DNA from 4 places in the Shewanella halotolerans genome. Region 1 is predicted to be linked to each of the others. Evidence: predicted binding sites of a transcription regulator. Region 1 holds the regulator's gene; each other region holds the start of a gene.

What was found. Region 1 encodes sigma-54, which starts transcription at its own class of promoters, with help from an activator protein. Its sites were predicted from a motif close to GTTGGCACGNNNNTNGNNT; they were not measured.
Region 2: fliE (flagellar hook-basal body complex protein FliE) is a predicted target of sigma-54. The motif match lies at 1,373-1,391, and genes of this name have one in related genera.
Region 3: K0H81_RS06375 (DUF3192 domain-containing protein) is a predicted target of sigma-54. The motif match lies at 903-921, and genes of this name have one in related genera.
Region 4: pdsR (proteobacterial dedicated sortase system response regulator) is a predicted target of sigma-54. The motif match lies at 1,339-1,357, and genes of this name have one in related genera.

Annotation. Positions count from the first base shown of each region.
Region 1 covers NZ_CP080417.1:3,986,623-3,988,823, reverse strand. Annotated here, with positions in the region: gene ptsN (PTS IIA-like nitrogen regulatory protein PtsN) at 1-301, opposite strand, end outside; gene hpf (ribosome hibernation promoting factor) at 304-591, opposite strand; gene K0H81_RS17235 (RNA polymerase factor sigma-54) at 622-2,109, opposite strand.
Region 2 covers NZ_CP080417.1:3,047,422-3,049,622, forward strand. Annotated here, with positions in the region: gene fliF (flagellar basal-body MS-ring/collar protein FliF) at 1-928, opposite strand, end outside; gene fliE (flagellar hook-basal body complex protein FliE) at 987-1,319, opposite strand; gene K0H81_RS13235 (sigma-54-dependent transcriptional regulator) at 1,516-2,201, opposite strand, start outside.
Region 3 covers NZ_CP080417.1:1,464,264-1,466,464, reverse strand. Annotated here, with positions in the region: gene K0H81_RS06385 (GNAT family N-acetyltransferase) at 1-31, opposite strand, end outside; gene K0H81_RS06380 (DUF2789 domain-containing protein) at 172-402, shown strand; gene K0H81_RS06375 (DUF3192 domain-containing protein) at 492-863, opposite strand; gene K0H81_RS06370 (hypothetical protein) at 1,011-1,346, shown strand; gene K0H81_RS06365 (Zn-ribbon-containing protein) at 1,346-2,119, shown strand; gene syd (SecY-interacting protein) at 2,174-2,201, opposite strand, start outside.
Region 4 covers NZ_CP080417.1:2,537,461-2,539,661, reverse strand. Annotated here, with positions in the region: gene pdsS (proteobacterial dedicated sortase system histidine kinase) at 1-565, opposite strand, end outside; gene pdsR (proteobacterial dedicated sortase system response regulator) at 568-1,260, opposite strand; gene pdsO (sortase-associated OmpA-like protein PdsO) at 1,480-2,201, shown strand, end outside.

The DNA.
Region 1 (2,201 bases):
CAAAAAGGATATCGACGGGCTGATTGTCAATGGCATCGAATGCGATTGGTTCAGCACATTTCACCAGTACGGCCACGGGTTGATCTATGTTAGTCAGCCGCCCGTGAGGAATCGCGATACCATTGCCTATACCTGTGCTGCCCATTTTCTCTCGAGCCAGAAGGCTTTCAAATATTTCTTGAGAGGAGAGGGTGGGGTACTGGACAGCGGCTAAGTCGCTGATAAGCTCCAGTACCTTTTTCTTACTGCCCGGAGTGGCGCAGGTGGTGCACTCCGGCCGCAGGATGGTACTCAGTTCCATCGTTAATGTTTAGTAAGCTTCTCTTTGTGTTTAATGACCTGACGATCGAGTTTGTCAATCAGGGAGTCTATCGCGGCATACATGTCCGCATGTTCGGATGTTGCGAACACTTCTCCGCCACGGAGATGTAACTTTGCCTCAACCTTCTGTTGCAACTTTTCGACATTTAATACAACGTGCACATTATTGATCTGATCGAAATGACGTTCAAGCTTTGTGAATTTCTCTTCGATGTAGCTTCGTAGAGATTGGGTGATCTCGATATGGTGCCCAGTCAGGTTTATTTGCATAAAGATAGTCCTCCAGTTTCCAGGTTTGTTTTATAAGCTCTTGCGCTGATTCGAGGGCGGTATAAGCATTGCCTCGCGATACTTGGCAATGGTGCGTCTAGCCACCTTAATACCCTGTTCGGCCAAGAGTTGAGCCATCTTGCTGTCGCTCAATGGCTTTTTCTGGTTTTCCGCAGCAACCAGCTTCTTGATGAAGGCACGTATTGCTGTTGAAGAGCACTCTCCGCCATCGTCGGTACCGACGTGACTGGAGAAGAAATATTTAAGCTCGAAGATCCCTCTCGGGGTATGCATATATTTTTGCGTGGTCACACGTGAGATGGTGGATTCATGCATCTCCACCGCCTCGGCGATGTCGTTCAGTACCATGGGCTTCATCGCCTCTTCGCCAAATTCGAAGAAGCCTTGTTGGAAGTCGACGATACAGTTGGTCACCTTGAGCAGGGTCTCGTTGCGACTCTCCAGGCTCTTGAGGAACCATTTGGCTTCCTGCAGGTGGCCGCGAATAAACTGGCCGTCCGCCTGACTCTTAGTGCTGCGGGCCATGGCGGCGTACTGCTGGTTGACGTTGATCTTGGGCATGCTGTCTGGGTTAAGCTCGACTACCCAGCGTCCCTTCTTCTTGGTGACGGTCACATCTGGGATCACGTACTCGTCGCGGCTGGCGGTGATGGCGAGCCCTGGACGGGGATTCAGGGTCTGGATCAGGGCGATGGCATCCCTCAGCTCATCTTCCTTGAGCTTGGTCTTGCGCATCAGCAGGCGGAAGTCGCGTCCGGCGATGAGATCCAGGTGTTCCTTGATCAGCATGCGGGCGTTAGCGATGTGCGGCGTGTCGTCACTGTATTGGGCCAGCTGGATCGTCAGACATTCGCTGAGGTCGCGGGCCGCCACGCCAATAGGGTCGAAGTGTTGTACCCGTTTGAGCACCGCCTCGACCTCGTCGAGTTCGATCTCAGGGTCGCCCATGGCCTCGAGAATATCTTCACAGGTCTGGGTGAGGTAACCGCGCTCGTCGATAGCGTCGATGATGGCGGTAGCGATGGCCAGGTCGTTATCGGAAAAAGGGGTCAGGTTCTTCTGCCATTCCAGGTGTTCATACAGACCTTCGCTGGTCTCGCCCTGAAAAGGCATGTCGTCGTCGCGCATGGCGCCCGAGCTTGAGTTTGGTGAGGCGGTGTAGACCTCATCCCAGGTGGTATCTACCGGCAACTCGTCTGGCATGGAATCTTGAGTCAGGGCATCTGAGGTCTCGACCCCTGAGTTATCCTGGCTCGAATCCAGCTCTATCTTGTCGTCGTACTTGTTGTCGAAGCTGTCGCTGACGCTATCGTCTTGCAGCTCGATGCTGGCGCTCTCCTGCTCTTCATCCAACTCCAGTAACGGGTTGGATTCTAATGCCTGCTGGATCTCCTGCTGCAACTCTAATGACGACAACTGCAACAGACGTATGGCCTGCTGTAGCTGGGGCGTCATGGTGAGATGCTGACCCATTTTGAGCTGAAGTGACGCTTTCATCGTACTGCTATTCCCTTGTTTCTAATTATAAAATGAGAAAGCTCTGGCTATATGTGCCGGACAAATATATCGGATAGTTCCTAAGGCCACAA
Region 2 (2,201 bases), 940 kb from region 1:
CGGTAGAGTTATTCTCAACCGTCATCTCGCTACGCACCGCGGGCAGATCCGGGTTATAACGCTTGGCGGTCTGCTCGACCGAGGTGAAGTCCATGTTCACGTCGACCTGGGCGGTAAAGTTCTCCGGTCCCAGAATCGGCATCAGAATCGATTCAATCTTGCTGCGGTATTCGGCTTCTTTCTGCTGCACCAGCTCGAGCTCGCGTCTGGCTCTGGCCGAGCCTGCGGTTTGGCTGCCTGAGTTTAGCAGGCGACCGTTAGCATCGGTGACGGTAACCCGAGTCGGCTCGAGACCGTGCACCGCCGAGGCAACGATATCTACGATGGAATCGACCTCCTCCTGACCCAGACCACCACGACGGGTATTAACCACCACGGTCGCGCTGGGCTTAGAGCGATTGCGGGCAAATACATTCTCTTTAGGAATGGCCAGGATCACCTTGGCTCGGCTGACGCTCTTTAACTCTTCGATGGTGCGCGCCAGATTTTGCTCCTGACTGTTCTTGAGTCTGGCGGCCTCCATGCGCTGGCTCACGCCAAAGCCGCTGTCTTTAGAGAGGTAGTCATCACGGTTAGGCGAGTTATCGATACCGGCGCGGCTCAGCATCATCTTGACGTCTTGGTACTGATCTTCCGGCACCTTGAGCACGTCGACATCGATCTGATAGTTGACCTTGTTCTTGTCCAGCACATCCAGAACCTGCACCATCTCCTGGGTATCCATCTTACCCAGAGGACGGTATTCGGGCTCCTGGGCCCACAACATGACGAAGACGGCCAACGCCAGACAGATAGCCAGCGCCAGGATCATGGTGATCTGTCTGAGCATGTCGACACCGCCAAACATTCCGCCGCTCGGCTTATGTTCTTCTTGTACGCCGCCTGCCAACATATCCTGTGTTGTGCCAGCGCCAGTTCCGACTACCATATCTGTGCTCACGATAAATACCTGCCGTTATCTTTCTTAATCTTTAGGGAGTCCATGCCTAGACAGGCATACTCATGATCTCTTTATAGGCTTCCACCAGCTTGTTGCGCACCTGAACGGTGGCCTCGAATGCCACGCTGGCCTTCTCTCTGGCGATCACGGTATCTGACAGTGTCACCCGGGTGTCGCCCATATCCAGACGTGTCTGCAGCGAGGATGAGGTGGCCTGCAGCGCATTTACATTGCCCACAGCTTCAGACAAGAGGCTGCCAAAGTCGCTACCACTGGTGTTCGCCACCTGCTGGGTGATATTAGGTGTGATCCCATTAGGCTTTATTTCGCCCGTGAGTGTCTGCATCTCTTGCAGTAATGAATTGGCACCTATCTGCATCTTGGCCTCCGCTATCGTCGTGAAATTGACGAAATCTATTCTTATTCAGACCAATGCAATATGTTTGCCAAAAATAGAAAAAGCCGACAAACCCAGATTGGGTGTCGGCTTCGAAATGTTCAAATGGGCGGTGGAGACGCTAAAGCGGCGGTTTGCTTCCTTCACTAACGCAGAACGACCAAAACGGCTACGCCTATCAGGCAGGGATCTGAATACCCATGTCGCGCATACGCGCCATCTTATATCTCAGGGTTCGGGCGCTGATACCCAGCTTTTCGGCCACCTGCTTGCGACTGCCGTTGCACTGATTAAGGGTCTCTAGGATGATCACATGTTCCTGTGCCTTGAGCTCATCCCCCAGCCCCTCAGGCTCGGCTACCTTTTCACTCTCAAAGATAGGTTCCAGCATCACATCCTGAGTATCGATAACGATATCCTTGGCGCAGATGGTGTCGCCTGTCTGTAAGATCAGGGCGCGCTGAACCACGTTATCCAGCTCTCGCACGTTACCCGGCCACCTGTGTCCCAATAGACGCCTGCTTGCCTGATCGTCCAGGCTTGGCGCCACGGCTAAACCGGCAGCCTTGGCATGACGCAACACTAGGTGCCTCGCCAGCGGCAAGATATCCGCCGGGCGTTGATGCAGCGCCGGCCAGGTCAGCGGGAACACATTGATGCGGTAATAGAGGTCTTCCCTAAAATCGCCTTTGGTCGCCATCGCCTTAAGATCTCGGTTAGAGGTGGCCAGCACTCGCACATCGAGTTTGATCGTCTTACGGCCGCCGAGTCGCTCGACTTCTCGCTCTTGCAACACCCTGAGCAGCTTGGCCTGCAGCCCCAAATCCATCTCGGAGATCTCATCGAGCAACAAGGTTCCGCCCT
Region 3 (2,201 bases), 2.1 Mb from region 1:
CGTTAACAGGTGGGGTAGCTGTTGTCATCATTGCTGTTATTCCTTGATCTAGATCAACATGGTCCAATGTAACAAGCTTGTAAAAAAGTGCAAACTTTAATCGATTCGAAACTTTATAAATTTATCGCATACTAAATAGAAGGACCTCATCATCAACAAGCGAGGGATAAGATGGACATCATACAACCGGATCTAGCCACCCTATTTGACCAACTCGGCCTGCCGAGTGAACCAGAAGCCGTTGAGGCTTTCATCAAGCAGCATTCCATCGCCGCGGAGATCCATATCGCCGAGGCCCCCTTTTGGACCCAGGCCCAGAGGCACTTTTTAGCCGAAGCCTTAGCAGAAGATGCCATGTGGACAGAGGTGATCGACCATCTCGATGCCCAGCTTCGTTCCTAGAGGCGAGGCTTAAACACAAATGACTCACGAATGGCTCATACGAAAAAGGCAAGCCGAGTTGGCTTGCCTTTTGGCGAGAGATTATTACATTACATGTTGTGGTAGGCCTTCTCCCCCCAACCCACAACGCGGTTATCTGTGATCACGATAGGCGTGCATTCATCCTTGGTGGTGGTGCCATCTTCACGCGTACGCTGGGTACGGTAGTAGAGCACGTTGATCGTCTTATCTTGCTTGGTATAGGCCTCGTTAAAATCGGCGGTGCCCATAAGTGTCATCACCTGATCGCGCGTCATCCCCAAGGACAACTTAGACAGGTTCACACGATTCTGCTCCTGCACGCGCTCCCAAGAATTGCCCGTGCTCCAGCCCTTGTCGCCTTCACCCACATTTAATACACACCCAGATAGCACTAAACTGGTAGCGCCAAAGACCAATGCTGTTATTAATTTTGTTTTCACTTTCACGTCCTGTTTATCTATTATAACTGGATTCAGGTAAAGCAAAGCTTATGCCAAACAGGCATATTTATATTTTTCAATACCTTGCGTCAATACAAGATTCTAGAGTATGTCAGTCAGGCTAAAAAGTAAGGAATTTCACCAATCATGAGTCCACTCGAACAGGTGCTGGTCGCCGCACGTAAATTGAGTCTGGCGGGTAAGCCTCCCAGCCTGGCATTAATCAAGGCAAGTTTGGGCAACTCGCTTCCCATGCCTATCTTGGTTCAAGGATTACAACGCTTTAAATCTATGTCAGCCGATGAGCAGGCGGCGATAGTGGTAACCTCGACCGCGCCGGCATCAAACGTTCAGAGCGACGATACGATGCTGACGCTGGACCAGCTGGCTGAGCAGGTTGCCAGGCTCACAGCCAATCAACAGGCCTTGGTTGAGCGTATCAGCGAACTCGAAGCCAAATTGAACGACAAGGACGCTCACTGATGCACGTGGTGGAACTCAGATTCGAGTGTTTTGACAACACCACCATCACGGCCGCCGAACGCGCGATTAATGGTCTGCTGGAAGCCTACCGGGCCAATGGCCAGGTACTAGGCCGTGAATTTGCCGTGGCCTTCAACGAAGGGGAGTTCAGGGTGCGCCTGCTGCTGCCAGAAAAGAGTAGCTTGGCCAAACGTTTCAACAGCCCCTGGGTCAATTATGCCCTCGAGGAACTCACCCAGGCCAAGCTGCTACATCCGAGGGAAAAATATATCGGCCAGGACATCAACTCTGAAGTCAGCAGCACAGAGCCCCCCAGCTGGCAACTGCTCTACACCAGCTATGTGCACATGTGCTCGCCGCTACGAAACGGCGATACCCTGCAGCCCATTCCCCTGTATCAGATCCCCGCAACCTCCAACGGCGATCACAAGCGGGTGATCAAGTGGCAAACCGAATGGCAGGCCTGCGATGAGCTGCAGATGGCGGCGGCCACCAAGGCGGAGTTCGCCGCCTTAGATGAATTGAGCCAGTGTGACAGCGATCTGTTTCGCCGTGGCTGGGATCTGCGTGGACGCATCGAATACCTCACTAAGATCCCCACCTACTACTATCTCTACCGCGTGGGCGGCGAGAGCCTGGCCGCCGAGCAGCAAAGGCCCTGTCCACGCTGCGGTAACAGCCACTGGCTATTGGAAACCCCTTTGCTGGACCTGTTCCATTTCAGGTGCGACAACTGCCGCATCGTCTCCAACATCTCCTGGGATCACCTCTAATGGCTGTTCGCGCTCACTCTCTTCTCGCGAGCTAATTATCTTTTAACACGCCGACTATCTCCCTGCGCGCAGGTGCCGCCAC
Region 4 (2,201 bases), 1.4 Mb from region 1:
TGATCCAGCCGTCGCGTATGGTGGCGACGATATAACGGCGGAACTGGCCGTCGGGCGCCAGGGTGGCGATGGCCAAGTGATCATTGTTGTCGATGCGCAGGCTGTTGGTGCCGCGGTAGATCACTTTAGGATCTGTCACCTCGAAATAGCCATAGAGGTAGCCGGCATACTTGCCCACCATATGGGTGAAACTGATATTGAGTGGCTTGCCGTCATCTGCCTTGAATAGCTGGTGATCGGCGCCATAGGTCACCGCGCGGTGGCGGTTAGAGGCCCATTCGCCCAGCTTGCCATCCAGATGGATAGGGCCGGTTAAGGGATAGGCGTAGAGATCCCGCCCCTTCTTCACCTGTGACAAGAAGCTCGCCTGCTTGTCGAACAGCTTGGGACGTTCATGCAGGGCGGTGGCCAGGGCCTGGGTGGTGCCTTCCAGGGTCTTTTCCTGGCCGTGACGCAGGTATTTCTCCATCTCCCACACATATTGATAGCCAAGCCAGGGCAGGCAGAGCAGGAACAGTGAGAGTACGGCGACCTTAGTGCGCAGGCCGATGGGCAGATTAAACATGCTTAGTCTTGGGTATCCCAGCGGTAACCCATGCCGTAGACGGTATCGATGCAATCGAATTCTGGATCCTGGCTGATAAATTTCTTACGGATCCGCTTCACGTGGGAGGTGATGGTGCTGTCATCTACATAGATCTTGGCGTCCTGCATCAGCGCCTGACGGCTACGCACATGACCGGGGCGTTTGGCCAGGGCGTGCACCATCCAAAACTCGGTGACCGTCAGCTCGATAGGCTGCTGCTTCCAGTAGACCTGGATGCGGTTGACATCTATGGTCAGGTTGCCGTGCTCTATCATGCCATCTTGCGGATTGGCGCCATTTTGGATGTCCGAGCGTCGAAATAGCGCCGCGAGGCGGGCGATCAGGTGGGGGAAGCTGACATCCTTGCTCAGATAGTCGTCGGCGCCCAGCCTCAGGCCGCAGACGGTGTCGAAGTCACTGTCTCTGGCGGTCAGAAAGATGATAGGCAGGGTGTTCGACATGGCTCTGAGTGACTGGCATAGGGTAAAGCCACCATCTATCTCATCTTCCAGGCCGATGTCGATGATTGCTAAGTCAGGCAGACGCGTGTTGAAGGCCTCCATGGCGCTGGGGCGGTTGGCGTACGCCTGCACAAAGTAGCCTTGCTGCTGCAGCACCTCTTTGTAGTTTTCGCGGATAGCCGCCTCATCTTCCACTATTGCAATACGCTTCATGATCCATCCATTACAGCTTAGGGTTTCTGGAGTGTGACTATACAGCAAAATATTCGGGAGAAAAGTGGCTCGGGGTAAAAGCCATTTTCTTGCCACATTTGGTCTGCGCATCGTCATTTTTGCACCCCGGACTTGCCATTTCACTCAGGTTTAATGACCTCATCGACAGGAACCACAGGGTTCTTATTCACCAATCCATGTCAACTTGAGGATTTTCCCATGAAGAAGCAGATCATTGCCGCATTAATCAGTGTTTCGTTATTTGGCAGCTCAATGGCTTTCGCTGCCCCCGCAACTCAAGCGACTCAAAGTACAAGTAACAGCTCGGCCGATGAAGAGGCGCTTATCGGTGTGGGCTCTGGCATAGTGCTGGGCGCCGTGGTTGCCGGCCCTGTGGGGGCGATTATCGGCGCCTTCACCGGCGGCATGATAGGCCAGACGGTGGCCAACGACAGCGAGATCAAACAGCAGCAGGCCACGTTAGCCGAACAGGAGAGCCGTATGATGGCGCTCAAGCAGCAAAATGAGGCGCTGCTGACGGTGCAGCAGGAGTATCAAGAGGCCAAGGTGGAACTGGCACAGCTTAGACAGCATCAGGGCACCCGTTTAGAAGAGCTGGCCCTGGGGCTCAACGTCCAGTTTAAGACGGGCTCATCTACCGTCGAGCCGCACTTTCAGAGCCAGCTCAACGAGGTGGCCGATGCCATGGCGATCTCGCCGCAGCTGAAATTAGATCTCACCGGCTACGCCGATCGCCGCGGCGACAGCAGTTACAACCAGGCCCTGTCCGAGCAGCGCGTAGCCGAGGTGAGAAGCTACCTGGTATCCAGAGGCGTAGATGAGGCCCGTCTGGATGCCAAGGCCTATGGTGCCAGCGCGCCGGTGAAGGATGAACAGAGCTTCGAAAATGACTTCTTCGATCGCCGCGTCACCATCAAGTT